Regions from separate parts of the Paenibacillus sp. Z3-2 genome, predicted to be linked through region 1. Evidence: riboswitches for the same ligand, from Rfam matches in the RefSeq annotation. Region 1 holds a riboswitch; the other holds the start of a gene.
What was found. A riboswitch is a leader RNA that binds a small molecule or an ion and turns the genes downstream of it on or off. The one in region 1 is predicted to bind glycine.
Positions count from the first base shown of each region.

Region 2: another riboswitch for glycine. It lies ahead of sdaAB (L-serine ammonia-lyase, iron-sulfur-dependent subunit beta); the one in region 1 lies ahead of gcvT (glycine cleavage system aminomethyltransferase GcvT).

Region 1 covers NZ_CP096397.1:5,018,215-5,034,006, reverse strand. Annotated here, with positions in the region: gene M1D71_RS22505 (flotillin family protein) at 1-1,539, shown strand, start outside; gene glcT (glucose PTS transporter transcription antiterminator GlcT) at 1,704-2,558, shown strand; gene ptsG (glucose-specific PTS transporter subunit IIBC) at 2,848-4,899, shown strand; gene M1D71_RS22490 (HPr family phosphocarrier protein) at 4,977-5,252, shown strand; gene ptsP (phosphoenolpyruvate--protein phosphotransferase) at 5,245-6,957, shown strand; gene gcvPB (aminomethyl-transferring glycine dehydrogenase subunit GcvPB) at 7,192-8,682, opposite strand; gene gcvPA (aminomethyl-transferring glycine dehydrogenase subunit GcvPA) at 8,757-10,112, opposite strand; gene gcvT (glycine cleavage system aminomethyltransferase GcvT) at 10,109-11,245, opposite strand; glycine riboswitch at 11,462-11,562, opposite strand; glycine riboswitch at 11,566-11,688, opposite strand; gene gcvH (glycine cleavage system protein GcvH) at 12,032-12,424, shown strand; gene M1D71_RS22460 (PTS mannitol transporter subunit IICB) at 12,842-14,296, shown strand; gene M1D71_RS22455 (BglG family transcription antiterminator) at 14,335-15,792, shown strand, end outside.
Region 2 covers NZ_CP096397.1:473,081-488,872, reverse strand. Annotated here, with positions in the region: gene M1D71_RS02405 (PAS domain S-box protein) at 1-877, opposite strand, end outside; gene M1D71_RS02400 (acyltransferase) at 1,177-1,737, shown strand; gene M1D71_RS02395 (ABC transporter permease) at 1,833-2,567, opposite strand; gene M1D71_RS02390 (ABC transporter permease) at 2,569-3,285, opposite strand; gene M1D71_RS02385 (ABC transporter ATP-binding protein) at 3,282-4,196, opposite strand; gene M1D71_RS02380 (HAMP domain-containing sensor histidine kinase) at 4,277-5,785, opposite strand; gene M1D71_RS02375 (response regulator transcription factor) at 5,830-6,513, opposite strand; gene M1D71_RS02370 (alpha-glycosidase) at 6,640-8,409, shown strand; gene sdaAA (L-serine ammonia-lyase, iron-sulfur-dependent, subunit alpha) at 8,573-9,490, opposite strand; gene sdaAB (L-serine ammonia-lyase, iron-sulfur-dependent subunit beta) at 9,480-10,169, opposite strand; glycine riboswitch at 10,281-10,415, opposite strand; glycine riboswitch at 10,420-10,544, opposite strand; gene M1D71_RS02355 (LolA family protein) at 10,704-11,795, opposite strand; gene M1D71_RS02350 (ATP-binding protein) at 11,797-13,287, opposite strand; gene M1D71_RS02345 (response regulator transcription factor) at 13,284-13,994, opposite strand; gene M1D71_RS02340 (phosphotransferase enzyme family protein) at 14,187-15,239, opposite strand; gene pstB (phosphate ABC transporter ATP-binding protein PstB) at 15,473-15,792, opposite strand, start outside.

The sequences.
Region 1 (15,792 bases):
AATTGGGATGTGTTGTTGATTCCTGCAGTTGTTATTGGTGTGATTCTGATTTTGGGTTTGGCTTTCTGGGCGAGATACAAAACGGTTGGACCGGATGAAGCGATGATCGTTACGGGGTCATTCCTGGGTAGCAAAAATATATCCGATGATGATTCTGGCCGGAAAATTAAAATTGTTCGTGGTGGCGGTGCATTTATCCTGCCGGTATTCCAGCAATCCGAGTTTATCTCCTTATTGTCCCACAAGCTGGATGTCTCCACACCTGAAGTGTACACGGAGCAAGGTGTTCCAGTTATTGCTGACGGTGTCGCTATTATCAAGGTTGGGGGCGCTGTAGAGGACGTTGCTACGGCAGCTGAGCAATTCATCGGTAAACCTGTAGAAGCGCTGAGAAGCGAAGCACAGGAGGTACTGGAGGGGCATTTGCGGGCCATCCTCGGTACGATGACGGTGGAAGAGGTGTATCGGAACCGGGATCGATTTGCTCAAGAGGTTCAAGGAGTAGCAGCTAGAGATCTGAAAAAAATGGGACTGCAAATTGTCTCATTTACCATCAAGGATGTTCGTGACAAACAGGGCTACCTGGACGCTCTCGGTAAACCGAGAATTGCGGCAGTGAAGCGTGATGCCGAGATTGCTGAAGCGGAAGCAATGCGTGATGCGCGTATTCAAAAGGCTAATGCGGAAGAACAGGGCCAAAAAGCAGAGTTGCTGCGGGATACCAATATCGCCGAGGCAGCCAAAGAGAAGGAACTAAAAGTAGCCACGTTTAAGCGGGATCAGGATACAGCAAAAGCGGAAGCCGATCAGGCATACCATATCCATGAAGCGCGTGCGAGACAGACCGTGGTAGAAGAAGAAATGAAGGTTGAACTCGTTCGTAAAGAACGTGAGATCGATCTGCAAGAAAAAGAAATCGTCGTACGTGAGAAGCAATATGATGCCGAAGTGAAGAAAAAGGCAGAAGCGGATCGTTATGCGGTGGAGCAGGCTGCCGAAGCGGATAAAGCCAAAAGAATGCGTGAAGCCGATGCAGTACAGTACTCCATCGAAACACACGCCAAAGCAACAGCTGAACAGAAGCGGCTTGAAGGTCAGGCCATGGCGGATGCGGAACTTGCCAAAGGTACAGCTGATGCAGAAGTTATTCGTTTGCGTGGACTTGCCGAAGCAGAAGCGAAGGAAAAACTGGCCGAGGCGTTCCAGAAGTTTGGCGAAGCGGCTGTACTCGATATTATCGTCAAAATGCTGCCTGAGCTGGCTGGAAAAATTGCCGAGCCGATTGCATCCATTGATAAACTGACTGTGGTAGATACAGGTAAAGGAGAAGGTGCAGCGCGTGTAAGTAACTATGTTACGGAACTTATGGCGACGGCTCCAGAGATGCTTAAAAGCGTATCCGGCATCGATGTAGAGCAGCTGATTAAAGGCCTTACCAAGTCCAAAACACCTGCGCCGGTTGCCATTCAACAGAGCGAGGCTGTGACAACCCCTTCCATAATCGACAAGATTGTGGAAAGAGCTGGGGTTGACGAGTAACAACCACTTCCAATGTTGCGGTATACTCTATTGACCTTAAGGCGAATTTTTGTTACTTTTTAAGCGAGACGTCCGGCGCGGTTTGCCCGCTCCGGATGTCTTTTCGTTCGTAACAGGGTGTGACTTATCACACCTAAGATGGTGTGAAAAATGAGGTGCAAACAATGAGCAGCCTGCATGTAGATAAAGCGCTAAATAATAATGTAATCATTGCACAGCATCCTGATCATGGGGAAGTCGTTGTCATTGGTAAGGGCATTGGTTTTAACCGAAAACCGAGTGATCACATTCCACTGATGGCTGTGGAGAAAATGTTCATTTTGAAAAACCAGCAGGAGCAGGAGCAGTACAAGCAGCTTCTTCCACAGGTGGATGAAGCCTTGATCGAGATTATTAACGAAGTCATTACGTATATCGCAGAGCGTACGGACGTTCCTCTGAATGAACATATCCATATTGCATTAACCGATCATATTTCTTTCGCGTTAAAACGCAAGGAACAGGGAATTGTCATACAAAATCCATTTCTATATGAGACCCGCGAGATTTATCCTGAAGAATATCGGATGGGAGAATACGCTGTTCGTCTGATCAAGGAGAGAATGGGAGTAGACTTGGGGATGGACGAGATTGGTTTTATTGCCCTTCATATCTATAGCGCAATGACCAACCAAAATATATCCCAGGTACGTGAACATTCACAATTGATCACTGATCTGGTGAACGTGGTGTCTGACCAACTTGATTATTCGTTTGAAACGGAATCGCTGGACTACTCCCGTTTGCTCACTCATCTTCGTTTCGCCCTTGAGCGTGTACGCCGGGGGGACAAAGTCGAAGAACTTCATAAATTGGATTCGCTGCTCAAGTTGGAGTATCCGGAAATGTACTCGCTTGCATGGAAGCTGACCAAAGTGATGGAGAAAAGGCTGAAATTGCCAGTTTATCCCGCGGAAGTAGGGTATCTGACCATTCATCTGCAACGGCTGAATCAACGGAAGGAAGAAGAGAATAAGTGAAATCATTCCAGTGATGGAATGCGGGAATAATTTTTTTGGTGTAAAGGCTTGCAATGGATTAGAACTGGTGCTACAATGGTCTCCGTAATCAAGCAACTGAATTAACATAAGCGACGTGTTACTGACTCGATCAGGCATGAGTTAATAAGAGTGTGATTGTTCTTACCTTATACAGGGTATGCTATACCCCAAGGTTGGCACAGTTCACTTTATTAATTCATGCCTTTTTTTGTGTTCCCTTGCTTGCATAACAACATATAAACTTAGACGAAAGGGTGTAAGCGAAGCGATGTTTAAGAAGCTTTTTGGTGTATTACAAAGAGTAGGTAAAGCGCTCATGTTACCTGTAGCCATTCTGCCAGCGGCAGGTTTGCTGCTCGGAATCGGAAACATGCTGGTTAATCAAGACTTTTTGCAATATGTATCTGCACTCGACACCCCTTGGGTGAACTCGATCGCAACAATTATGATGAACGCAGGTCAGATCGTATTTGATAATCTGGCATTGCTGTTCGCCGTCGGTGTAGCCGTTGGATTGGCCGGTGGCGAAGGGGTTGCGGGTCTAGCAGCCATCATCGGTTATCTGGTCATGAACGTCACACTGGGTACCGCAGTAGGGGTTACCCCGGCAATGATCGGCGAAGTACCGGGTTATGCCAGCATCTTGGGTATCCCAACATTAAGTACAGGCGTGTTCGGAGGTATTATCATAGGTATTGCCGCCGCGCTGTGTTACAATCGATTTTTCAAAATCGAACTGCCGTCTTACCTGGGTTTCTTTGCAGGTAAACGATTTGTTCCGATTATCACTTCGGTTGTTTCCCTCTTAATCGGGTTGCTTCTCGTGATTATCTGGCCACCGATTCAAAATGGATTGAATGCTGTGTCTCACTTCATGGTAGATACAAGCCCGACATTGTCGGCATTTATCTTCGGTGTCGTGGAACGGTCATTGATTCCGTTCGGTCTTCACCACATTTTCTACTCCCCATTCTGGTTTGAGTTCGGTGAGTACGTGAACAAAGCTGGAGACGTCATTCGTGGTGACCAGCAGATCTTCTTCAATCAATTGCGTGATGGTGCAAACCTCACAGCGGGAACGTTCCAAGTTGGTAAATTCCCGTTCATGATGTTCGGTTTGCCAGCGGCCGCTCTTGCGATGTACCATGAAGCAAGACCGGAACACAAAAAGTATGTTGCAGGCATTATGGGTTCGGCTGCGCTGACCTCGTTCCTGACAGGGATCACAGAACCACTTGAATTCTCGTTCCTGTTTGTAGCGCCAATCCTGTTTGCAGTACACTGTATCTTTGCAGGTTTGTCTTTCATGACCATGCAAATTCTGGGTGTCAAGATCGGTATGACCTTCTCCGGTGGGTTCATTGACTTCCTGATCTTCGGTATTATTCCGAACCGTACACCATGGTGGAACGTTGTTATCGTCGGCTTGATTCTTGCGGTAATCTACTACTTCGGATTCCGATTAATCATTCGCAAATTCAATCTCAAAACACCAGGACGTGAAGAGGCAACGCCTGAAACTGCGTCTGGCGGAAGCTCCGGTTCAACGGATGAGCTGCCGCATAACATTCTCGAAGCTTTTGGTGGTAAGGAGAATATCAAACATCTGGACGCTTGTATTACTCGTTTGCGGATTGAAGTCAATGAGAAATCCAATGTGAAAAAAGATCGTTTGAAGCAATTGGGTGCATCTGGTGTGCTTGAAGTGGGTAATAATGTTCAAGCCATCTTCGGAACACGTTCCGATACGATTAAAACTCAAATGCAGGATATCATTGCAGGACGAACACCAGCACCAACGCCAGCAGCTGCTAAACCGACTCCAGAAGAGGAGAAGGCTCAAGGTGAACAAGGCGAGCGTATCGTTGCTGAGGATATCGTAATGCCAGTTAATGGTGAGTTGCTGGACATTTCGAACGTACCTGATCCGGTCTTTGCTGAAAAAATGACAGGTGACGGATTCGCTATTTTGCCACATGATGGCACAATAACATCTCCTGTGTATGGTAAAGTGTTTAATGTATTTCCAAGCAAACACGCCGTGGGCATCATGTCCGACGGAGGCAAGGAAGTGCTTGTTCATATAGGTGTCAATACGGTGAAGCTGAAAGGTCAAGGCTTTAACGTACTGGTGCAGGAAGGTGATCTGGTATCGGCGGGTCAGCCGATTATGGAAGTGGATCTGGAGTATGTCAAAGCGAACGCTCCATCGATCATTTCACCAGTTATTTTCACCAACCTGCCAGAAGGCTCCACAGTGACCTTGAAGAAGAGTGGAGTGCTCAAAGTTGGCGATCAGCCAATCATTGAGATAAAATAAGAAGTGTTACGACGATGGCAAGCAAGTGTAAATATATGCAATGCCTAAACCAAATTACTGAAAGTGAGATGATTGTAATGCAACAAACATTTAGAATTACAGACGAAGATGGTATCCACGCACGTCCGGCGACAGCCCTGGTTAATACAGCTAACAAATTCAAAGGTGCAGAATCCTTTGCAGAAGCTAACGGTAAAAAAGTAACTTTGAAATCCATCCTGGGTGTTCTTTCCCTCGGTTTGGAACAAGGCGACACCATCAGCATCATCGTTGAAGGCGAAGGCGAAGCTGAAGCTCTTCAAGCTTTGACTGACGTTATGGTTAACGAAGGGTTGGGCGAAATTAATGCTTAATGTCTCCGGGATCGCGGCTTCGGCGGGTATTGCTATCGCCAAGGCGTTTATCTTGGAGCATCCTGATTACTCTGTAGAAAAACGCCAAATTACCGACGTTGACGCAGAGATCGCGAAACTCGACTCAGCTCTGGGCAAGTCCCAGGCTGAGCTTGAGGCGATCAAAGAGCGCACTTTACAAGAGCTTGGCGAGAAAAAAGCAGAGATTTTTGCTTCGCATTTGCTCATTTTGAATGACCCGGAACTGATTGATCCGGTTAAAGCTAGAATTGCAGATGACATGATCAATGCAGAATTTGCTTTGAACGAAACGGCATCGCAATTTATCTCCATGTTTGAGAACATGAAGAGTGCTTACCTGCAGGAACGTGCTGCAGATATGCGTGATGTTACCAAACGTGTGCTAAATCACTTGCTTGGTATCGACTTCATGAGTCCAGCTGAGATCAATGAAGAAGTGATCGTGCTTGCGGAGGATCTGACGCCTTCGGATACGGCACAACTGAACCGTCAATTTGTTAAAGGTTTTGCAACCAACATTGGTGGTCGTACTTCTCACTCGGCGATTATGGCTCGCTCTCTTGAGATTCCGGCTGTCGTTGGAACCAAGGACATCTTGGCTCAAGCGAAACAAGGCGATATGATTATTGTTGACGGTCTGGATGGTCACGTACTGGTTAACCCTACAGATGACGTTATTGCTGAATACCGTGCCAAACAGGAACAGTATGATGCACAACGTGCAGAGTGGAGAAAACTTCGTGATGAGCCAACGGTAACGGTAGACAACGTTCATGTTGAACTTGCAGCCAACATCGGTACACCGAATGATGTAACGGGTGTTCTGGAGAACGGCGGCGAGGCTGTAGGCCTGTACCGTACCGAGTTCCTGTACATGGGCAGAGACAAGCTTCCTTCCGAAGACATTCAGTATAATGCTTACAAAGCGGTACTGGAAAAAATGGAAGGTAAACCTGTCGTTGTTCGTACACTCGACATCGGTGGAGACAAAGAGCTTCCATACCTGGATCTGCCAAAAGAAATGAATCCATTCCTCGGCTTCCGCGCAGTTCGTCTGTGTTTGGACCGTCTGGATATCTTCCGTACACAATTGCGTGCATTGCTGCGTGCAAGCGTACATGGCAACCTGCGTGTGATGTTCCCAATGATCGCAACACTGGGTGAATTCCGTGAAGCAAAAGCTGTCTTGCTCGAAGAGAAAGAGAAGCTGGTTGCTGAAGGTATTGCTGTTTCTGACAGCATTCAACTCGGAATCATGGTCGAAATTCCTTCGACTGCAGTTCTGGCGGATCAATTTGCCAAAGAAGTGGATTTCTTCAGTATCGGAACGAACGATCTGATTCAATACACCATGGCTGCTGATCGTATGAACGAACGAGTGGCTTATCTGTACCAACCGTATAACCCGGCCATTTTGCGTTTGGTTAAAATGGTTATCGATGCAGCGCATCGTGAAGGCAAATGGGTTGGCATGTGTGGTGAGATGGCAGGAGACGAAACTGCAATTCCATTGCTGCTCGGTCTTGGATTGGATGAGTTCAGCATGAGCGCAACATCCATTCTGCCAGCTCGTAGTCAGATCACCAAGCTGTCCCGTGCGGATATGCAGGAACTGGCTACCAAAGCTTTGGATATGCAAACGGCTGAACAAGTCGTTGAATTGGTTCAAAGCATTCAAGCGTAATTTTGCCGGGGTATCCTCCGGATTTGAGGTTTTTCTTTTTCCGATAATGAGCTGCGTTCATGCAGCGATTTTGCCGGTATCCGCGAATCATGTGGATATCGGCTTTTTTTGTTGGGCGAATGTATAGGAAATAAAGGGGAGTACGAGGAGAGAGAGCCTGTAATGTATAGCCAAAAAATGCTCTTACTGGTGTAGTTAACATCAGCAAGAGCATGGATTAGAAACTCACTTAGTTTAACTGCAAGCGCAGTTCAGTACAGGTTTACGGGCTGCGGTAGTCTCATCGAGTCGAGTAACCGGTGTGCCATAAGGTGCGTTCAGTACCAGTTCTGGTGTCTCTTCTGCTTCTTTGGCAATCCGTATCATCGTATCAATGAATCCATCCAACGTTTCTTTACTTTCGGTTTCTGTCGGCTCGATCATAATGCATTCTTCGACGTTAAGCGGGAAGTACACGGTTGGTGGATGATATCCAAAATCAAGCAATCGTTTGGCAACATCCAGTGTACGCACACCATACTGCTTCAGTCCCCGTCCAGACATGACGAATTCATGTTTACATACGCCTGGATATGGAATCTCGTAGTAAGGGGTGAGGCGGGCCATCATATAGTTGGCATTCAGTACCGCGCATTCAGAAACACGGCGTAAGCCTTCCGGTCCATAGGTGCGAATGTAGGCATAGGCACGTACCAAAATACCGAAGTTACCGTAGTAGGCTTTCACCCGGCCAATGGATTGATCGCCTTCACGATCGAATGCATACATACCGTCATCATTTTTGATCACCATCGGCTTAGGCAGGAACGGAACCAGACGGCTCTTCACGCCGACTGGTCCGGCGCCAGGTCCACCACCGCCATGAGGCGTACTCATCGTTTTGTGCAAGTTCAGATGCACCACGTCAAAGCCCATATCACCCGGACGGGTAATGCCCATAATGGCATTGGAGTTCGCGCCATCGTAGTACAGTAAGCCACCAGCCTGGTGTACGATGGATGCAATCTCCTGAATGTCTTTCTCGAACAAACCAAGTGTATTCGGGTTTGTCAGCATCAATGCTGCCGTATCCGAACCGACGGCTGCACGGAGTGCGTCCAGATCAACCAGTCCGTCTGCCCGGGATGGAATCGTTACAGTATCAAATCCTGCAACGGTTGCACTTGCCGGGTTGGTACCATGCGAAGAATCGGGCACGATGACTTTGGTACGTTGTTCGCCACGACCTTCGTGGTAGGCACGAATCATCATAAGTCCCGTCCATTCTCCATGGGCACCCGCGGCGGGTTGCAGGGTCACCGCATCCATACCTGTCAGACCTGCAAGGTCGTTTTGCAACGTATATAACAGTTCAAGTGCACCTTGAATGCTGGATTCATGCTGGTACGGATGAATTTTGGCGAAACCATTATAACGTGCAACATCCTCATTAATCTTTGGATTGTATTTCATCGTACAAGAGCCCAGTGGATAGAATCCGTTATCTACGCCGAAGTTGCGGCGGGACAGAGCAGTATAGTGTCGAATAACATCTACCTCGAACACTTCCGGCAGTGCCGCTGCTTCTGAACGGAGCATTTCCCGGGGAATCAACGCATCGACAGCTTGACGAGGAACGTCACATTCTGGCAGGGAATAAGCGACACGTCCAGGGCTGCTGAGTTCAAAGATCAATGCTTGCTCCGATGCAGGGGATAAGGTTTGTGCGTTGAATTTTTCTGTCACAGATTGAGCTGAAGTGGAGACAGAGGTACCCGTTTCCGATTGTCCTTGTGCCGGTGTTGTCGTCGTTTCCTGAGTCACAGCGATCCCTCCAATGCTCGTGCGAATTCGTCAATCTCTTCCTTACTGCGTCGTTCGGTAACAGCAATCAGCATATGTCCGGCAAGCTCCGGATAATTACGTCCGAGTTCGTAGCCACCAATGAAACCCTCATCTAGCAGTTTCAGCTGAAGTGCATCCACGTCTGTTCCTTCAGGAAGCTTAATCACAAACTCATTGAATGTTGGTGCATTAAACGTCAGGCTAACTCCAGGAACCGCAGTTAATGTATTCAGGGTGTAATGACTCTTTTGCAGATTCAGATCGGCTACATCGATCATTCCTTGTTTCCCCATGATAGACATATAGACTGATGCGCTGAGTGCAAGCAAAGCCTGGTTGGAACAAATATTAGATGTCGCCTTTTCGCGGCGGATATGCTGTTCACGTGCTTGCAGTGTAAGTACAAAACCGCGCTTGCCGTTGCGATCTGTGGTCTGGCCTACAATTCGGCCAGGAATTCGGCGCATATGAGGCTGGGATACGGCGAAATATCCGCATGTCGGGCCGCCAAGTGAAGCGGCGATACCGAGGGGCTGCGCATCGCCTACTACGATGTCAGCACCCAGCTTGCCTGGAGCTTCCAGCAGACCCAGCGATAGCGGGTTAGCACTTACGACGAGCAGACCCTTGTGCGCATGCACGAGGTCAGCGGCTTGCTTCACATTTTCCACGGCACCGAAGAAGTTCGGACTCTGGATCATGACAGCAGCGGTATCGTCTGAGATGGCGGCTTGCAGGGCATCCCAGTCAGTGACGCCATCCTTATAGCCAATCTCGACAATCTCCAAACTCAATCCGTGCGCATACGCCTGCAATACCTGACGTGCTTCCGGATGAACGGTACGGGATACGATGAGCTGTTTGCGACGAGTTGCCGCTGCGACCAGATTACCTGCTTCCGCAAAGGCCGTTGCACCGTCATACATGCTGGCATTGGCTACAGCCATACCGGTTAATTCACAGATGTAGGACTGGAATTCGAAAATGGCCTGTAGTTCACCTTGGCTGATCTCAGGCTGATAAGGTGTGTAGGCAGTGTAGAACTCGGAACGGGAAATGACATGATTGATGACGGAAGGAACATGATGATCGTATATGCCTGCACCGAGGAAGCTGGCATGTGTTTCGAAATTGGCGTTGGCGCCAGCCTGTTTGGACATGTGACGTGTCAGCGCATATTCATCAAGTTTGGAGGATACGGGCAGCTCGCCCTGATAACGAATCTCCTGCGGAATGTCCTGAAACAGATCATCCAGTGTATCCACACCGATGGTTGCGAGCATGGCGCTCTGATCCTGCTCGGTCATGGGAATGTAACGGTGCTTGCTCATGCTTGATCAACTCCTTGGGTAGGTGTCTTTGACGTACGTATCCGTTTATGAAAAGGGGTCTTCACGACCACGGCTTTCAGCTTCTTGCCGCGGATCTCAATCTCAAGCGGGGTTCCGAGTCCAGCATGTTTGCTGTCGATGAGGGCAAGCCCCAGATTACGCTTCAATGTAGGTGATTGCGTACCTGTCGTCACTTCGCCAATCTGTACGCCTTCGGCGTAAATCGGATAGTGGGGGCGGGGAATGCCACGCTCCAGCACTTCGATACCGACCAGTTTGCGGGCGGGACCGTCATTTTTTTGTTGTAACAAGGCTTCGTGTCCGATAAAGGGTCCAGCGTTCAGCTTCACAAACATACCTACGCCAGCTTCGAGTGGAGAGATGGTTGCCGACAATTCCTGTCCATACAGAGGGAGCCTTGCTTCAAAGCGCAGCGTATCCCGGGCACCGAGACCTGCTGGTACAAGTCCGTGACCTTCTCCAGCCTGCATTAATCCATTCCAGACCGCAGAGGCTTGGTCCGCAGATACATATAGTTCAAATCCATCTTCACCGGTATAACCAGTACGGGATAACAGCAATTTTACTCCACAGACTTCGGCATTCTGCACAAAACGAAATGGTTCAATGGTGGATACATCCGTATCTGTAACTTTTCCGATAATATCTACAGCCAGTGGACCTTGCAGGGCGAGCAGCGCCGTCTGCTCCGAATCGTTGGTCATGCTTACACCAGGGATCAAGTGCTCTTGCAGCCATGCCCAATCCTTGTCGATGTTGGAGGCGTTAACCACGAGCATATACTGCTGATCTTCCAGCTTATACACGAGCAGATCATCCACCACACCGCCATTCGGATAACACATCAGGGTATACTGGGCTTGACCGGGAACCAGCGTGGTCACATCATTGGTCATCATTTGTTGCAAAAATGCTTCAGCCTGCTCACCCTGTACTGTGAATTCGCCCATATGGGATACATCGAACAGTCCAGCGCGCTCGCGTACCGCTTCATGTTCTTTCTGGATTCCGCTAAATTGTACCGGAAGCTCCCAGCCTCCAAAATCAATGCACCGTACGCCTTCATATTGCTGATATAGTGGGAAGAGTGGTGTTCTAAGCAAATCGGACATCAAATCACCTCGTCATGGGCCGTCAGCCGGCCGAATATGCAATCGTGGATCAATGAACCAGGGTATTTTTAAATTTTCATCTAGAGACCTTTAGTGGGTAAGTATGATAAGGCAGCTATGACAGCGCCGATCTGAATCCTGTTTTTCGTTTTTTGGGAAAAAGGAAAAGGACAGGCCAAAGAACCGGCATGCCAAGTAGCACGCTGTATTCTAAGGCTCTGTCCCTTGTACCTGAGAGTTACCCCGCCGCGTCGTACAGCAGGTTTCCCCTTGGGTGATCATAACGCCCGCACAGGGCGAATAGATGCTCTCCAGAGTTGCGTCCCGTAAAAGTCCTTTTGCCTGAGAGATTCACCTCCGCTTATCGGTGGTTTACTCCTTCGGCGTTACCTCATGTACATCCCGAGTCGGGTGTCGCGGGTAATCTCTCCCTTTACATTCATCCGCGGGTATAACATAGTCCAATAAACACGTTTACTCCTCTCATTAAAACGTGAATCCACTATCGATGTCAAGAACGATATCATAGAAAGTGATTAAAAACCGAATATTTAGTATAGTTTTAATATAATTGTTCGTGTATTTAAAAAGACTACGCTTACTATTCTAATATTCACCAGTATATGTAGAAAGAGTGTATTCAGGTTACGGTTTGAGGAGGGGATCAGCAAATAAATTGTAAGGTATCTTGACATTTGATTCATAAATATCATACGCTATGTTCTGGGAAAAAGGTTAAGGTCAAAGATCGCATGCACTCATTAATGAAAAGCGAGGCGGATATCGATGAGCGAATTGAAAAGTGATTTCCTGTACAGTGAAGAGCACGAATGGGTGCAAACCGTAGGGGAGGATACTGTACGTATTGGCATTACCGAGTTCGCGCAGCATCAGCTGGGTGACATTGTGTTTGTGGAATTGCCTGACCTTGAATCCAATGTAAAAGCAGAAGACAGCATTGGAACGATCGAATCGGTCAAAACGGTGTCGGACTTGTTTTCTCCAGTCACTGGTTCAATCATTGCGGTGAATGATTCGTTGCAGGACTCACCTGAACTGGTAAACAGCTCTCCTTACGAGGAAGGCTGGATGATCGAGATTCGTGTTGAGGGAGATCTGTCTGCAGCGTTGTCCACATTGATGAATGCAGATGCGTATCGCAAACATACCGAAGAATAGAATCAATGAACTTGTACTTATTAACATATGTTATTACAAAAATGAGATGTGCTTCGTGTTATTGCGACCTGTGTGAGCTTGATGCTTGCACAGGTTTTTTTGTGTTTTCCAAGGAACGATGTGAATACTGTTTAAGCAGATTGTGGATGCAAATTGTCTGATTAGATCAAGCTATAGGGTAGAAAATGATTTTGGAAATGATAAAAGTCATAGGCAAGAAAAGCCTTATGTACCAATGAGTTCAGCCATTATGCATAGATAAAAACGATTACATAACCTAATGTTGTCATCATTGTTCATGACGAAAGTACGCTTTCATTTCATTGAACAGGAGAGCATTCTCGCTTAGGATTACAGCAGGGGAGAAATGATACCCCTTTCATAATCATAATCACTTGATCCAAGGAGGATAATACAATGAGTAATTTGGACCAATCGTCCAATTCCAAAGGTGGGCTACGGGTTGGTGTTCAGCGTTTTGGCCGATTCCTGAGTGGTATGGTCATGCCGAATATGGGAGCGTTCATCGCCTGGGGATTAATTACGGCTCTGTTCATTCCAACAGGCTGGTACCCTAACGAGACGCTTGCACAGCTAGTCGATCCGATGATCAAATATTTGCTGCCACTGTTGATCGGTTACACCGGGGGTACGATGGTGCATGGTCAGCGTGGTGGTGTCGTGGGTGCCATTATGACCATTGGGGTCATCGTGGGTAGCGATATTCCGATGTTCCTCGGGGCCATGATCGCTGGACCTCTGGCAGCATGGATCATCAAAAAATTCGATAAATCGATCGAAGGTAAAATTAGAGCCGGATTTGAAATGCTGGTTAACAACTTTTCAGCCGGTATTATTGGCGGAATCTTGGGCATATTTGCGCTACTGGGCATCGGGCCTGCTGTAGAAGCAATTAGCAAAGTATTGTCTGCCGGAGTGCAAGGCTTAATGAATCTGGGTTTGCTGCCGCTGGTCAACCTGATTATCGAACCGGGTAAAGTATTGTTCCTGAACAATGCAATCAACCACGGTATTCTTACACCCATTGCAACAGATCAAGCGAGAGAATTAGGGCAATCCGTATTATACATGCTTGAATCCAACCCGGGTCCGGGACTTGGTATCTTGCTTGCTTATTGCTTCTTCGGACGCGGAATGGCCAAATCTTCTGCACCAGGTGCCGTTATCATTCATTTCTTCGGGGGAATTCATGAGATCTACTTCCCTTACATTCTGATGAGACCGATTCTGATTCTTGCCGCAATTGCAGGCGGTGTTGCAGGAACATTAACATTCATGCTTACAGGCGCAGGGCTTGTCTCAGCACCATCACCGGGTAGTATTATCGCTTATTCCCTTTTAACACCAAGAGGTGGATACCTCCCAATGCTCGCTGGGGTTCTTGTAGCAGCGGTTGTTTCCTTCCTTGTAGCAGCATTGTTGCTGAAAACGGGTAAACAAAAAGACGAAGATCTGGAGTCCGCATCCAGTCGGATGAAAGACATGAAGAGTCAAGGAACCGTGCCAAACGCTGGCATTACGGCTAACCAACGTGAAGCAGACAGAGCTGCGGATATGGCTTTTTCTACAGTGAAAACAGATGTGAAGAAGATTGTCTTCTCCTGTGATGCAGGTATGGGATCGAGTGCCATGGGCGCTTCCATTCTACGCAAGAAGATGAAGGCCGAGGGGATTGACGTTACGGTGACCAATACGGCCATCAGTGATATCCCGCCGGATGCAGATGTGGTGATCACACAACAAGTATTAACAGATCGTGCCCGCTCTGTGGCACCGAATGCAGAACATATATCCATCGACAACTTCCTAAAAAGCCCGGAATATGATGCGCTCGTTGAACGTCTGAAGTAATTGCAAGCATTCGTTTTCCCTGAGCCGGAGGCTGAGATATGAGTATTACCAAAAGACAACGTGAAATCGTGGAGTTTCTGCTGGAGCATCCACATGAGGTCACTGCCGGCGAAATTGCCGTTGAAGTAAAAGTCAGTACCCGAACCGTTCACCGCGAGCTGCAAATGATTGAACAATGGCTTGAACCTTTGGGGATGAGACTGGAAAAAAAATCAGGAACCGGAATCCGAATTGATTCCGGTTCGGATGATCTGACTGCATTGCGACAGCAACTGGAGGGTAAGGAATATGTAGAGTTTACGCCAGAAGAGCGTAAGCTCTTCATGCTTTGCATCCTGCTTGATGAGTCAGAGCCTGTGAAGTTGCTTGCTCTTGCTTCAGACCTGAAGGTGACTGTGTCCACGGTAACCACTGATCTGGACGATCTGGAGTCACGGATTCTTCAGGCTGGACTGAAGCTGGTTCGCAGGCGAGGATATGGTGTCAAGATTAACGGAAGTGAGACGTTTCATCGCACAGCCATAGCTGCACTTGCCCTCGAATTTCTGGATGAGTCCGACCTGTTCGGAAGACAGCCAGAACAAGGAGGCTCCATCGTAAACCAAAAACTGCTGGATATGATCGGACATGGTGATGTGCTAACGGTCGAAAATGCGTTATGGCAGCCGGATATCGAATGGCTGGAGAACATCCCGGAACGGCAATACATGAAGCTGCTGATTCAATTATCTGTTGCGGTCGTACGTATCCGTAAAGGCTTTGGCATTGGCCGTATATCTCCTCGGGAGAAGAAGGGAAATGAAATTGCAGAGCAGGGTGAGATAAAGGTTCCACCGTATCTGGCTTCCCGCTTGTGCAGTGTTCTATCTACCCAGCTGGGGCTGACATTCTCCCAGGATGAGCAAGCTTATTTTCACAGACTATTAATTGAGACAGAACAACGCATTCACTCTTCACGGCTGTTGCCAATAGACGACTTGATTTTACTGGACAGGGTACATTCGCTGATTGATCAGATGCAGGCTAGAACTCATTATGCCTTTCATGAGGATCGTTTGCTTCGTGAGGGTCTGATTGGTCATATGCAACCTGTAATGGAGCGAATTGAAGAACAGCAGATCATTCGTAATCCGTTGCTGCAGCAGATTCGCAAGGATTATGATTCACTCTTCGAAGATGTCAAAAAATCCGTGCATCAAGCTTGGCCGGGTGTGGAAGTTCCGGATGAGGAAATTGGTTTCTTGGTCATGCATTTTGGAGCTTCCATTGAGAGGTTGCGTGCATTGAAACGGGAAATCAGGGCGATCATTGTGTGTACAAGCGGAATCGGATCATCACGCATGCTTTCCAGCCGACTGACAAAGGAGATTCCCGAGATTCGGATCATGGACAGCGTGTCCTGGTATGAAGCTACCCGAATCCCTACAGATGAATATGACCTGGTGTTATCCACTGTCGATCTGCCGATGGATGAGCATCAGTATTACAAAGTGAGT
Region 2 (15,792 bases), 2.1 Mb from region 1:
TTTGGACTAACTTGCTGTTCACCGCACTATATTCGCCTTCCAGATTCAGTGAATACACGGCTGCCGGATTATATTCGAACAGCGATCTGTATCGTTGACGACTTTCTCGAAGTCGTCTGTCTGCATCTTTGTGCTGGGTAATATCCCTGCTGATGCTGACAATCTGCGTACTCTTGCCATGCTCTCCAGCCACGGGCTTCGCCAATGTCTCCATCCAGATATAGTGTCCCTTTTTGTGTAACACACGCATCTTGCAGCCATTACCAATCTTCGAAAGCTCCATAGGATCAGGATAATCTCCCGGATAACAATAATCCTTGAAGGACTTTCCGGTAACTTCCTCCGGCTTATAGCCAAGCAAGGTGTACACGGAAGGTGAGACATATAACAGCTCGCCATCCGTTGTACAGGTCGTAATCAGATCTTGCGCATGGTCAGCGAGCACCTGATATTTCTCCCGAGTCTCCTGAAGTTCACGTTCCACTTCCAAGATATCGCTAACATCTTTGGCAATGCCGTAGATTCCCACCACTTCTTCACCCTCCGTGATGGGCACATACGTTATCTGTGCCTGTTTCAAGGAACCGTCTTTATGATAAAAAGTAATGGAATTATTGACTGAACGTCCACCCAGCACCTCTTTAATATATTCTTTGCGTGAATTTTCACTGTCCGGAGGACAGATCTGATTACGACTCATACGAATCAAGTCATCCAGTGTATAGCCCGATATCCGCTCTACCGAGGGATTAGCATCCATATAGTTTCCATCGATGTCCATCACATAAATGGCATCCGGGTGGTTAAAAAACAATGATTGGTAAGAATTTCCCTCAGAAATAATGCGCTTCAGGGTTTCCGTTTTATTAACATCCAAGGCTTACCCCTCTTTTCTCAGCCAATATCTTCGTCTATCAACAGGAATTGATTATTCCCGTAGAAATGGGCTTACCCTCGAATAACCATGCAAGCCTGCCTAGAAACAGCTTTTTTTTATTTTACCAGACTCTCGTCTCATTTTGCCTACAATCGATGATTAAATTCACATAATGTGTGATGAAGTAGTTGAATTTGAATTACGAATTAATATATTTCAGAAAATTAACGATACATTTTGTATCGAAAGGCTATAATCGTTAAAAAGTGTTTTTGAACTACGGAGAGGACGGATGAATCATGCTGCCCAACAGAGTTAAGGTTGCTTATGGCAAACTAAGAGGCTTGGCCGTTTTTGGTAAGATCCAGCCCTCGATCGGCCTGCTGCCACGAATCAGGGGTAAGGTGTATCTGAATAAATTTGGTGATTTGCAGGTGGGGAAGAGGCTTAACATCATAGGTCAACCTTGGGGAACCCAGTTAACTGTGATTAAGGGCGCACGATTAACTATTGGTGATGACGTCATGATTAATGCCGGTGTGGGAATTGCGGCTAACGTAGAGGTGACGATCGGCAATAACGTTATGATTGGTCCGCGAACAAGCATATTCGATAGTGCCTATCACCGGATTGATTCGCTGGATGACGGAAGCCAGACTGCCAAGCGGATTGTAATTCAGGATAATGCCTGGATTGGTACAGGGGCGCTCATACTTCCCGGTGTCACCATCGGCAGAAATGCAGTCGTGGCTGCGGGAAGCACAGTAACCAAAGATGTCCCCGAGAATACGCTTGTAGCCGGAGCACCAGCCAAGATCATTCGGGAGCTGACCATTCATGATGGGTGGGTCAGACATTAGAAAAAATCCTCCTGAAGCATACATACAATAGAGCTTTGCATGTTCTGCCTAAGAAGGATTTTGATCTTACGATAATCAGGCGTATAACGAATTATTCAAATTTCTTTTTTCGCAAAATACATCATCCCGATTCCAATGAAAATGACAGCACTGCCTCCAACGACTGCCAGCATCGTCATCAGTGGAACGTTGTAGGCTCCGAAACCTCCGCCGTCCACAGGTGTCATCAGAATCATCGGTTGTGCCCATGGATAATACGGCCCGTATGTCGCCGAGTTCACAATGAGAATATTCGGTACAGTCAGTGCAAAATTCAGTGCGAGCGGTGCGGCAAAGCTGCTCCACACCAATGAAACGAACATCTGCAGGGCAGCGAGTGGTACACAGGCCAACAATCCAAGCAGTAGTTTGCCCACCAAGAATCCCCAAGGGATTGGCCCCGTGATGCCATGAATCAACCCTGCCAGCAGAATCGACATCAGCAACAATGCTTGCGTACCCGCCAGAAGCATGAGTACAATCGTCAGTTTGCCTGCATATACACCTGAACGTGTGAGCGGTAAAACCAGCATCTGCTTCCACCCTCCTCCTGCATGCTCGAAACGGCAGACAAAGGACGTGAACACGCCGGTCAGCATCGGTAACAGGAGTAATCCATGCAGGACGACCATGGCGGTCATTAATACCTGCCAATTCCCCGACGGAGTGGACAATAGTCCGATGAGCAGCGCAATGAGTGGACTGATCAGAATTAGAAGCCATATGGGCGATTTACCCATTTTCAGCCGTTCAGCGGATAGAATTCGGAAATATGTTGTTGCAAAGCTCATATCAGGCCACATCCTTCCGGCTAAAGTGCACCATACCCAGCAACAGAATCAATAACCCCATACCTGCACCCATGCCTGCATACAGGTATGGATTGGGTCCATTCCAAGCCATCTGTGGCCAAGCTAGCGGAAAGTTCGGCGAGATACTGAGTGCGAACATGCCCGTTATCGCGAGAACAATGCCCAGTGTCACAGGAAGTGCCTGATTCTTGTTTACCATGGTGAGCCATAACTCCAGTGACAACACCGGAAGCGAGCCAGCCAAAGGTAGCAGCCCCAGCTTGATCGCATGCGTCCAAGGGATGTCACTGGCATGGAATCCGAGGATCAGACCCAGACCTACAATCCCTGCAGTTAGCAGCAAGCAGGAGATCACCAGCAGCAGACAGGCAAGCAGAAACTTGGCTAAATACACGGCTGGTCTGGGAATCGGCATAGCAAGCAGCTGTTTCCATGATCCCTGTTCATGCTCGACATTAGCGATCATGGAACTGAGAATCGTTGCTCCCAGCATCAGGGACAACGGCACAAAGACAACTACATTGCCGAGCAATCCGCCCCACAGGTTATCTGCATACTGCTCTTTCAGATAGTCCAGACGCAATCCGAAGTTAAGCGCCTGCATCGCGATCAATCCAAGAGGAGCCAGGAAAACGAGAAACCAGATTCCCTTCCCTCGAATCTTGAGCCAATCCGAAGACAATGCACGTCCCGTCATATGGATGCCCCCTCGCCAATGACCCGCATGAACAGATCTTCCAGAGACTGACGCTGTTCCTCCACACGATACACATCATGATCCTGCTCAATCAATCGTCGCAAAAGCAGTGCAACCGAAGGGTTATCCATATAGGGGAATGTTAACGCAGAACCTTGTCGCTGACCGAATTGACCCTGTTCTCTGGCCAGCTTCATGGCCTCTTCCGGCTCGGAAACCGTTAACCGAATAGAGCTGCCCGTCTGACTATGCAGACTCGCAATGGTATCCTGAAGCACCATCTTGCCTTCACGAATAATACCGACGCGGCTTGCCATCTGTTCGACCTCGCTCAGTAAATGGCTGGAAACGAGTACGGTAATGCCATGTTCCAGAGGCATGCGCTTGATCAATTCCCGAATCTCCTGAATGCCCGCAGGATCAAGCCCATTCGTCGGCTCGTCCAGAATTAGCAGCTCCGGTTCACCCAGCAAAGCGCTGGCTATACCAAGGCGCTGCTTCATCCCAAGGGAATATCCCTTTACCGAACGTTTGGCATCCTTGGTCAGATCTACAATGGACAGCACTTCAGCAATTCTCGATTTCGGTACATTGATTATCCGGCGCAGTGTTTCCAGGTTTTCCACCGCATTTAGATGTCCATAATAGGACGGATATTCGACCAGTGAACCAACACGGCGCAGAATGTCCATGCGATCCTTGCGGATATCCTTGTCGAAGACACGGATCACGCCTTTGGTTGGTTTAATCAAGCCGAGAAGCATGCGAATCGTTGTGGTTTTGCCGGCACCGTTAGGACCGAGGAAGCCGTAGATATCTCCCTTTTTAATGTGCAGATCAAGTTCACGGACCGCTGCACGGTCCCGGTATGTTTTCCATAGATTAGCCGTTTGAATAATATTTTCACTCATTGTATGATCACCTCAGAACTATCGTAACCGTCCAAGGTTAAAGCCAAGGTAGTCTCCAGTTTAAGTTTAGTTTAAAAAAACTATTCCCGCGGTTTGTTGCTTCCCGCACCACTGTAGATATACGTTCGGACACCCGCATCGGAACTGTCTACCCGCTTGCGCAGTCCCATCTCACGAATCAACAGGTCTACAATGGATAAGCCGAGACCCGTGCCTTTCGTGTCAGAATCCTGCTGCAGTCCAGGACCCCGATCCTGAACAACAATGGCCGTCTCGCCCTGAATCTCCTGCGTTGTTATGCCAATATACTTCCCGCTCGCGGCATGACGGATCACGTTCTGGAACAGATTATCGAGAATACGACGCATACCCTGTTCATCCATTTGCCATATCAAAGGTTTCTCCGGCAGGTCGATATCAATCTCGAATTGTTCTTTCTCCCAGACGGGATACCATGAGGCGGCTGTCTCTCTAACGATACGAAGCATATCTTTCTCTTCCAGCTTCAGTGTATATTTCCCGCTCGTAAGCAAATTATAGGATAACATGTTGTCAATGAGGCCGTCGAGATCCTCCATCTTCGCTTCCATGCGATGTAATGAGTGGATGCCTTGTTCGCTGAGATCTTCTTTATGCAGTGCATGCATATGCCCTCGAATTACCGTTAACGGCGTGCGAAGATCATGGGAAAGCCCGGCAATGAGACGTTTGCGCAATAGTTCTTCCTCGCGTTCCCGGTGACGACTGTCAGTGAGTTGATGCACCATCTGATTGAATGAATCCTCCAGCTGACCAATCTCATCTGACTGACGAATGTCAACCGGAAGTGGAATGCCTACCTTACCCGGGGTCATCATTGCCGTCTGCAACCGAATAAGCCTTTTGCGAATACGTGCGAAGAAGAGAATCGACAAGATAATGAAGATCAGAAAGATGATGGTCATTACGATACCGAGATACAAGAGTTCCATCGGCCAGTTACTCTGTTTCATTTGCAAAAGCGACCGCGGCACTTCAATGATCATGAATCCCTGTCCTTTGTCCTGCTCATCTCCGCCAATATATGCAACGACGGTCAGTGGATCGCGAAAGGAAGCTTCTTTCATGAATTGCACCGTATTGTTCACATTCCATAAGGCTGGAATATAAGTCTCTGTCGTTTGCCCGGAATCCAGTGACCATCTCAATATCGTGTCTGTCAGACCATCCGGCGATGTGGATTCCAGAAGCGTTACATCTTCACCCCCAAGAATAAAGACGGTTTCGCCGCTAGAATTCACACGATACATGGAAGATTTGGGATACGTACCATGTAATTGCTCCAATCGGGCCCTGATCTCTTCATCCGAAGCACCATCCAGATTCTCGGATTCACGCGACCAAAGGTTACTGATCCGGGTAACGTCACCGTAAGGTGCCGCTCGGTCCGTGTTCGTACTATTCACTACGACAATATATATAACGGATATGATTGGAAGGACAACAGGCACAAACAATATAGCCGCCAGGATCAGGATGATATATCGGGACATTAAAGATCGACCAAATCGAAGTTTGCCCTGCCCGGTTTGCTTATAATTATGATCCATGCGCTGTTCTCCTTTCTTGCTCTTCCTTGCTCTGAACCACTGGATCATGGCTTCTTCACACGATATCCAACACCACGGACCGTCTGAATAATAGCAGGATTAGCCGGATCAAGCTCCAGCTTCTCGCGCAGATGTCGAATATGTACCATTAAGGTCTTGTCCCCATCCAGATATGGCTCGTTCCATACGGCTTCATAGATCTGCTCTTTGGTTCGAATCATGCCCATATGTCGTAACAGGTAGGTGAAGATATGGAACTGTTTGCCCGATAAAACAACCTCATCCCCCGTCTCATCATTGACGATCCGGTTATCTTTCTCATAGATCGAGAGATGATCCAGCTTCAAAGCCGCATCGGATGAGATCACAGTTCCTGCTTTCCGTAGCTGAACTTCAATTCGGGCAGCCAGTTCATCGGGGTGAAACGGCTTGGTCACATAGTCATCGGCAAAATCAAGACCATGGAGCTTATCGTCAATAGACGTTCTGGCTGATAACATGACAATAGGAATAGCCGGATGTTCCTTTTTGAGTCGCTGTCCGACTGTGAATCCATCCAGCCCTGGCAGCATGACATCCAGAATGATCAATGAGCAGCCAACAACAGCTTCAGCTGCACCTTCACCACTTCCGAGCCAGATCACTTCATAACCGCGCTCCTCCAGATCAGCTCTTACCCATGTTGCAATTTCCGTGTCATCTTCAATGTATAACAGTTTGGTTTTCATACGCGTATTCGTTTCCTTTCTACACCAGTTGGGTTAATTATATCTTAATCATTAGCTTGCGTGATGTCATGTCATACCAGTCCACGAAGTACATAACATGTTTATAAATAACGGGAGGGAACTAAAATGCTGCTCGAAGCCATCTATCATCAACCGAAGCGGAACTGGGCCTATGCCTACGATCAGGATACAATCCGCCTGCGTCTTCGTTCCAAAAAGAATGATCTGACCGAAGTACATGCCTTGACCGGGGATAAATATGCGTGGGATGAAACCAAAGCCCTGGTTCCTTTAACCAAGTTTACGACAGACTCCATGTTCGATTATTACGAAGGTGAAGTGAAGCCTCCATACCATCGGCTGAAGTACTCTTTTCTATTACAAGACGGAGACGAACAGATCTGGATGACCGAGACGGGCTTCCAGGAAGAAGAACCGGACGATCCAAGTCGCATGTTCCAATTCCCCTACATTCATGCCGGGGCCGTATTCACACCCCCTGAATGGGTGAAGGATGCGGTATTCTATCAGATTTTCCCCGAACGATTTGCCAACGGCAATCCTGAGATCAATCCGGACAATGTAGAACCCTGGGGCGGCGAGCCAACACCGTTTAATTTCTTCGGTGGTGATCTTCAGGGCGTGATCGACCATCTCGATTATCTCAGTGAACTCGGCATCAATGCGATCTACTTCACCCCCATCTTCGAGGCAACGACCAATCATAAATATGATACAGAAGATTATCTGCGGGTAGATCGCCACTTCGGTGACGCAGATACCGTGAAACGACTGGTTAAGCTATGCCATGCGCGTGGGATTCGTGTATTGCTGGACGCCGTGTTCAATCATTCCGGGAAGACCTTTGCACCATTCGTCGATGTGCAGAAGAACGGAGAACAATCCCAATACAAGGACTGGTTCCATGTACACGAATTCCCGCTGGATGTGAAGGATGGCATTCCTACGTATGAGACATTCGGATTCGAAGCGCACATGCCGAAGCTGAATACGGAGAATGCCGAGGTTAAGGCCTATCTGTTGGAGGTTGCCGAGTATTGGATCAAGGAAGTGGGTGCGGACGGATGGCGGCTGGATGTCGCGGATGAAGTGGATGATGCCTTCTGGCGTGATTTCCGTCGTGTAGTCAAGGCCGCTAATCCGGAAGCCTATATTCTGGGTGAAGTCTGGAATGAGTCCTCTGCCTGGCTGCAGGGCGATCAGTTCGATGCTTCCATGAACTATCCGTTTACCGATGCCGTGAATGCCTTTTTTGTGAAAAATACGCTGCATGCCGAACAGTTCGCCAACTCCATCGGTCGACAGTTATCCCGCTATCCGCTTCAGGCCAGCGAAGTAGCATTCAACTTGCTGGACAGCCACGATACCCCGCGTCTGCTCACCCTGTGTGAGGGCGATCAGCGCAAGATGAAGCTGGCTGCGTTATTCCAGTTCAGTTACATGGGTGCTCCGTGCATCTATTACGGAGACGAGATTGGAATGGACGGCGAACAAGATCCGGGTTGCCGGAAATGCATGGAATGGGACGAAGCGAAGCAGGACCGGGAGTTGCTCGACTTTTATCAGAAACTGATCTCACTACGTCATGCTCATCCTGCCCTGCGTGCGGAAGGCACCATTCGTTTCCTGCAGGCTCGCCCCGACGGCAGCCAACTGGTACTCGAACGGCAAGATGATGAGGAACGCATCCTGATCTTGTTCAATCGTTCAGAGGAGACAGCTATTGTCGAACTGGAAGCAGGTGACGGGGAATGGACAGAGCTATTCGGCGGAAACCATCGTACTGCCAAGGATGATGGCGTGCTTGCCATTGAATTGCCTGCGTATGGATATGCTGTACTGAGTACGGCTGTGAGTCAGAGATCATCATCTTAATACACATACATCTGTCAACATATTTATGAAATACATCCTAGTTTCACCTAATCCCAAAACAAGCGTCCTGCATGACCTGGATTCAGGTTTGCGGACGCTTGTTTTGGGATTAGCCGTTATGCACATGTCACAGCTTATTTTCTCGGCACGGCCTGTTGTCAGATTAAACCTGAGAATCAGGTGTTTCCGGCTCTGCACGTTTTGCTTTCGGTTTGGCCAGCTTTTGCATCATTTTGCGGCCTGTTGGTGTCTGAGCCAATCCGCCTTGGGCTGTCTCCCGGTGACGGCTCGGCATCGCACTGCCTACTTCCAGCATGACGTCTATGACTTCGTCTGACGGGATGGCACTACGCACACCGGCCAATGCCATATCGGCCGCAGCCAGTGCTGTGACGGCACCCAGTCCGTTACGGACGATGCACGGAATTTCGACGAGGCCTGCGACTGGATCGCAGATGAGGCCCAGTGTATTTTTTAACGCCAAGCCAACAGCATGAACGACTTGCTCCGGTGTACCTCCACGCAGTTCAACCATGGCACCCGCAGCCATACCAATCGCAGAACCCACTTCCGCCTGACAGCCACCTTCGGCACCGGAAATAAATGAATTGTTCGCAATAACATAACCGATTGCCCCAGCACAGAACAACCCGTTAACCAAGTGTTCGTCCGTCCAGCCAAACCGCTCCTGTGAACTGATAAACACACCAGGAATAATGCCGCAGGAACCGGCTGTTGGTGTTGCCACGATGCGGCCCATGGAAGCATTCACTTCGGATACACACAGGGCATACGCCATCGCAAGTGCAGAAGCATCACCAGAGCAAGTCTCACCTTTGCGAATATACTCGGCCATTTTCTTGCCGTCTCCACCCGTTAACCCGCTCCGTGATGTGGTATCTTCCGTTAATCCCTTGTGTACTGCTTCCTTCATCACTTGATAATAGTCCGACATCTGCTGCACCACGTTCGCTTCAAGCGTATTCGTTTCCTGGACCTGCTCCTCAATCATCAGTTGAGCAATGGTTTTGGATTCCGCGGTACAGATCGTATTCAGTTCGTGCAAATGTTTAAACCGCATCCGAATCAACTCCTCTCTTCAAATCAATGACACGAATGTCCAGTACATGGTCGAGCGAACGCAGACGCTTCAACATATCCGGATTAGGCACGCCGTCCATCTCCATTGCCGTCAGCGCTTCACCATCCCGAGCTTTCCGATCCACCTGCATATAGCCGATGTTAACTCCCGATGAACTGATCGTAGACGTCACTGACGCAAGTACGCCTGCTTTGTCAGCATGCCGCAGAACAAGTGTAGGGAATTCACCACTGATCTGGACACGAAAATCATTCATCGCATGCACCGATACGCTGCCGCCACCAATGGAAGCCCCGATCAAGGAGCAGGTACGTTCTCCATGCCATAACTCAATTTTGACCGTATTCGGATGCGGAGCAGGCAGGCCGCTTGTATAAAACTCAACCTCCATGCCCGCTTCTTCTGCGTATTGCTCTGCATCCGGGATACGCGGATCGTCTGTGACATAGTCCAGCAGACCGCCGATCAGTGCCAGATCCGTGCCGTGACCCTGATACGTATCTGCAAATGAACCGTACAGCGTCAGTCGCGCCCGATCCGGCGTACAACCGAGCCACTGGCGAGCAATTCTCCCTAACCTTGCCGCTCCAGCTGTATGTGAACTTGAAGGCCCCGTCATCGACGGGCCAATAATTGAAAAAACATCTTTAAATCGCACCTTGTAACCCTCCAATTGTATTCGTCATTTCCATCCAGATCCCATTCCACAATGTTTTTTTTACTGAATGATGACATCAAAAAAAGGACAGAAGAAGGCCTCAGGCCCTCTCTCTGTCCTCGATACCTGAGAGTTTCATGACCAGCAGTGTCCAAGGACAAGGTGAATCCCTGCGATTACAGGCAAGGTCACCGGGCTAACTGATCATATACCCCTTGGGTGGCGCAGTTCGCGCACTCTCCAGAGTTGCGTCCAACGATGGTACATTTACCTGAGAGATTAACCACTGCGCCGGGTGCACAGCAGCTTGCTCCTTCGGTGCCTGAACACTAGCCCTTTTGCTCGGCTAACCCAGGTCTCTCCCGCTCGTTATCATCCGCTTATATTCACTTCCTCGTTCAACTCACATCGAACGTATGTCTTCTATTCAATTGGATCATATCTGAATCATATCTGGTACATATACTTACAGATTAATATGCTACACATTATATGTCAATAAAAGTGACGTATAATTATCATCTTTATCACTCATTAGGAATGATTAGGCAGCTTCAATTCATTTATCCAAGCTTGAAGCTTCTCTTTCGTCCATCCTTCGTTTTCACCCATGACGGAGTACCGCAAGCCATTTTCACTCCATGATATGTTCCGAATGCTCTTCATATATGAACCCTCGGTGTTACGAACCTTAATCTTGGCTTCATCCGGCAAAAGTGTATCGTCCACATTTTCTTCCGGCATCTTGAATACCGTCAGGCTGACTTCTACCTTGTCGTCACGTACATAATACAAGGTTACTTCATCTCTGCTCAGCTCACCGCCCAACGTAGACATTTCGATCCGTGATCGTTCGAATTCTCCACTCATGTCCTGTAGGAACGGCTGTTCCAACGCTTTTTCCGCTTCCTCCAGGGTCACTTCGGAATTCTGCATCATATCGTTCAAGTCCTTCACATCGACCTCCTTAGGGATGTCAATTACGAAAGTATCCTTTGTGAATTCAGGGTCATACTGAATCGGATCATAGACCATTTCTGATTTTCCATCCCCATACGCGCTGTTTACTTTGACAATCATCCACGTTTTGGGGTCTACCCAATACTCTGAAGATATGGAGAATGCGCCTTCTTCTTTTGGTGTCAATTCAATATGAATGACGTCCTGTCCATGAAGTTTCTCCTGTCCCATCATATTCACATTATGCGTAGTACGTAACCGCTCTAGTTGATCAACCAATATTTGTTTCTGGGTTTGATTAGGCTGTTGTGACACGGATGATGCATCCATGGAATATGCTGCTCCTGTTTCTTTTTCATAAAGGATGATCTCCTTTCCGTTATTAACTGCGTAACTGACATTGCCATTCTCGGATGTTTCCGTGCGCTTTCGTCCAGTTTCACCATCTACCCATTCCTTAATTTGCATGGTGTTAGTCAGCTTGTCGTCCGCCCATATCTTCATCACACCTTCCGCATAATATGAGGCAGGTTCTGTTTCTGCTGAGACAACCTTCTCGATCATATCGTCTCCTGACATAGCCAGCATATCCTTCTCCGCGCAACCTCCAAGCAGGGCGCCTGCAAGCAAAGCAGTACCCAGCATCATCCATCCTTTTTTCATCATCTTACCCATCCTCTCTGCGTTTACATTCTCCATGTTCAGGCAATCGGCATGCTGCCAGCGTTCCATATCCTTCGTATGACCACATGCGCATATCCCCTCCGTGCTTTATTGCAACCCGTTTGGCTATACTCAATCCCAATCCCGAACCACCTGCATACGTCTTCTCCTCCTGATTCTGGTGTTGAACATAGGGTTCGAAGATACGAATGAGCTGTTCTTCAGGAATAGCAGGACCTTCATTTTGTACTATGATCAATGTTGCCCCCGCCCTGTAGTTATCCAATTCATCTCCAAGCGAGGGAATAATCCATTCTGGGAGCTCCCCATCTGAAGCAATAACCCCTAGTCCCATTACACCGTTCGTCCTTGTGTGGCGTAGTGCATTATTTATCAGATTATCTGTCAGGCGCATCAGTTGTTCGGGATGAACTCGGTACAGTTGATCTGTGCGGACATCCATCTTCACGTCAATCTGCCCACGCTCGGCAAGTCCCTCATAGCTCCCAAGCAGCATATCGAAAAACTCCTCACCTTCCACCTCAACCATGGCCATCTCCGATTCACTGGAACCCAGCGCCGTATACATCTCAAGTTCACTAATCATCTGTTTCATCCGCTCCACATTCCCGAGCAGCACATCCTGATATTCCTGCCTTTCAAGGCGTTCCAGTTGACGATCACCGTTAAGTACTTCCGTATAGGCACTAATGGACATCAACGGTGTTTTCAGATCATGGGATAACGAGGCAATCATGAGCTCTTTTTCTTTTTGCTCCCTTTCCACATCAGCCTGAGTTTGTCTGATCTTGTCTTGCATTGCATCAAACTGTTGGAGCAATGTGCCCATTTCATCATGACGAACAGGTACCACATCCGGAGCAGCCTCTCCCCGTGCAAAAGCATCCATTCGTTCTATGAGATATTTCATCGGCCGAAAGAGCTTTCGGGATAGAAGCCGCAGCACTGTACCGTATAACAGGATAAAGAAAGCAGCAGCGAGACCCAAGACCCAGGTTGTCCGCAAGGATATGCCTTCCAGCCAATCTCCACGCAGCATGACGATTTCGTAAATGCCAACCAACTCACCTTTTTCCCACACGGGTTTTTTCAGTGAGAATGTGCGATGACGAATCTGTAAGTTGTACAAATTACGATACAGCTCCGTACCCCCAACGGTGTAAGCTCCAGCAGACCATGTACTCCCCCCCGATGTATACACCCGAATCCCTGTTGGTAAATACAGATCAAAGTTCACCCGACCATTCTCCAATTCGGAGAGTGCAGCGAAGGCATCAGGTGATTGTAGCCGGTACAGTCCCGGGTCAGATAAAGCCATTTCAATAGGGGCCATTTGTCCGGACAACTCTACATATTCCGTTACGGCACGCTGATCATTGTAATAGTTATACAGGGAGTACAGCGCCCACCCAGCAACGACAGGCAGCAGCATTACAATGAGGAAGGCAAGCATTAACCAGTACTTCAGCTTCATTCCTCAGGCTCTCCCACGAACCGGTAGCCACTGCCCCACACCGTCTGAATCCAGCGTGGATGATGGGGCTCGTCACCAAGCTTAGCCCGAAGGCTCTTCACATGAACTGTGACTGTACTCGAGTTCCCCGCCTCTGGCTGACCCCAGACATGTTCATACAGTTCCGCCTTGGTAAACACCCGGCCCGGATGAGAGGCAAGCAGTATGAGCAAAGCCCATTCCTTGTTGGTTAGTGCCACATGTTTTCCATGAAGCTGTGCGCGCTGATTCAGATAATCGATCGATAACCCATCGTTATACTGCCGATCTGTCGAATCCGGCTCTACGCCCTGATATCTGCGGTACCTATTCAGATGAGATTTAATGCGAGCTGTAAGTTCTGTTAGACTGAAGGGCTTCGTAATATAATCGTCAGCTCCCAACCCAAGCCCCCTGACTTTGCTCTCTTCCTCGATTCGAGCACTCATCATGAGCAGCGGAACATCGCTGATCAGCCTAATGTTTTTGCATACAGTGAACCCATCCATCTCCGGCAGCATCAGATCCAGCAGGACTAATTGATAGGTCCCCTCCCTAAAGTCTTCCCAGCTCTCCAAACCGCTTGATGCCCAAGTTACCCCATAACCCTCATGACGTAGATGATCTCTCAAAATTCGGGCAATCTCCGGATCATCCTCCACCAGCAATATATTCTCGCTGTCTCTCATCGCTGCTTCATCCTCCCATGACTGTATTGTAGCTAAGAAATGTTGGCTCTCCGCAGAGTTTATACTTTCTTCATAAATGTCCATTACGATTGTTATCTAATGCATGCAAAAAGAGCCCCCCGATTGTTCAGGACGCCCAGGTAATATTCACAATCTTAATCCTAAGTTATAGCTCCTCAAAAAGGAAACACCTCATAACTCATAGAAGATGCTCTCGTTCTGTACATAGGGTTTACAATACTTGCTGCACAGCTTCGGCATGCGGTCTTTCATCCACTCGTGTCTCGATTCATTCGCCATCTGAAAGGCATAATAACCCAGTGTGAAGATCAACATGAACCCTTCCATTAACCGGATATCCCGATCCGTTAGCGGTGCACTCTGTTTCGTGTAACCAGATAGAAACTGTTGACGCTCCTCCCGGTTGAACATAAGTGCTGCTCCTCCAGCATCAAAAAGATAGTACCCATACCCGTATAGACAAAAATCAATCATAGATATACCCTGATCTGTTATCAGCAGATTATTGCGGGTAATATCCCCATGAATGACTCCCCATGTCTCCGCATGCTGTGGGTACGTTACTAACTGCTCATTAATGTTCTCGAACGTCTCTCGAAGCAGATCAAAGTCTTCTGTGGTAAAAATCCCAAGTCTGACGCCTTCCTTCAGTTGCTCCAGCATCACATTATTTTCTTGGATGCTTCCATAGGCTGGGCGGACAGCCATCTGAGCTGTCTGCCTTTGCCCGCCGTCGCCTTGATGAACTCCACTCATCCCAGTGCTTTCATCCGTACCCCAAGCCTCTTCAGATGTTTCCTGTACACGACCCCATTGATGAAGCGTCTGCAATTGAGCACCCAGGTCATTGATTTGCTTTGTTGTCAGGCGCTCTCCCTGCTGGATGTCCCTGCCCTCAATCCACTCCAGTACTGTACAACAGATCTCTTCCCCCGCTTCACTTGTCCATACCGTTACCCATTCGCCTGATGCATTTCGTACAGGGTACTGCACACGCAATGCTGTGGTTTCGTTTAATTCGTAGAGCATGTTCATCTCCGCTTCCAGTGCAGGAAGCGTATGTTGCATCCCTGACATACTTGCATATGCGGCTTGATGTATACGCAACAGATACTTCTGCCCGCTCGCTTCATCCACGACATGGTACGTCAGATTCTCGTTGTGACGAATATAGGAAACGACAGGTTTTTCAATCGTGTAGTTCTGTATGATATCAGTTGCCATGTGGTCATAAGACATCTTATCCGTAGTGATTATCAACATCTCCTTCGGAGTTATGTAAACGTTCTCTTCATACTAAATATCGTAGCATAATGTTTATTCCGCATACAGAAAATCTCCCAAAATTATAAATTAAAAAAAGCACAACCCCCGAACAATCGTCCAGGCATTGTGCTTTCTTTTATCTCTATTTATTTCTTTATCTCTATTACTCTATGTTACACTCCATGATCCAATTAACCGAAACGTCCCATAATGTATTCTTGCGTTAGGCGATTGTCCGGGTTCGTGAAAATGTGCTCTGTATCCCCGTGCTCAACCATACTTCCCAGATAGAAATAAGCCGTGTAATCCGAGATACGTGCCGCCTGCTGCATGTTATGGGTAACAATGACAATCCGCAGATCTTTCTTAAGCTCGGTAATCAATTCCTCAACCTTACCCGTGGATACTGGATCAAGGGCAGATGCCGGCTCATCGAGCAGCAGAATCTGTGGTTCAACAGACAAAGCGCGAGCGATACATAGACGCTGCTGTTGTCCGCCGGACAGAGACA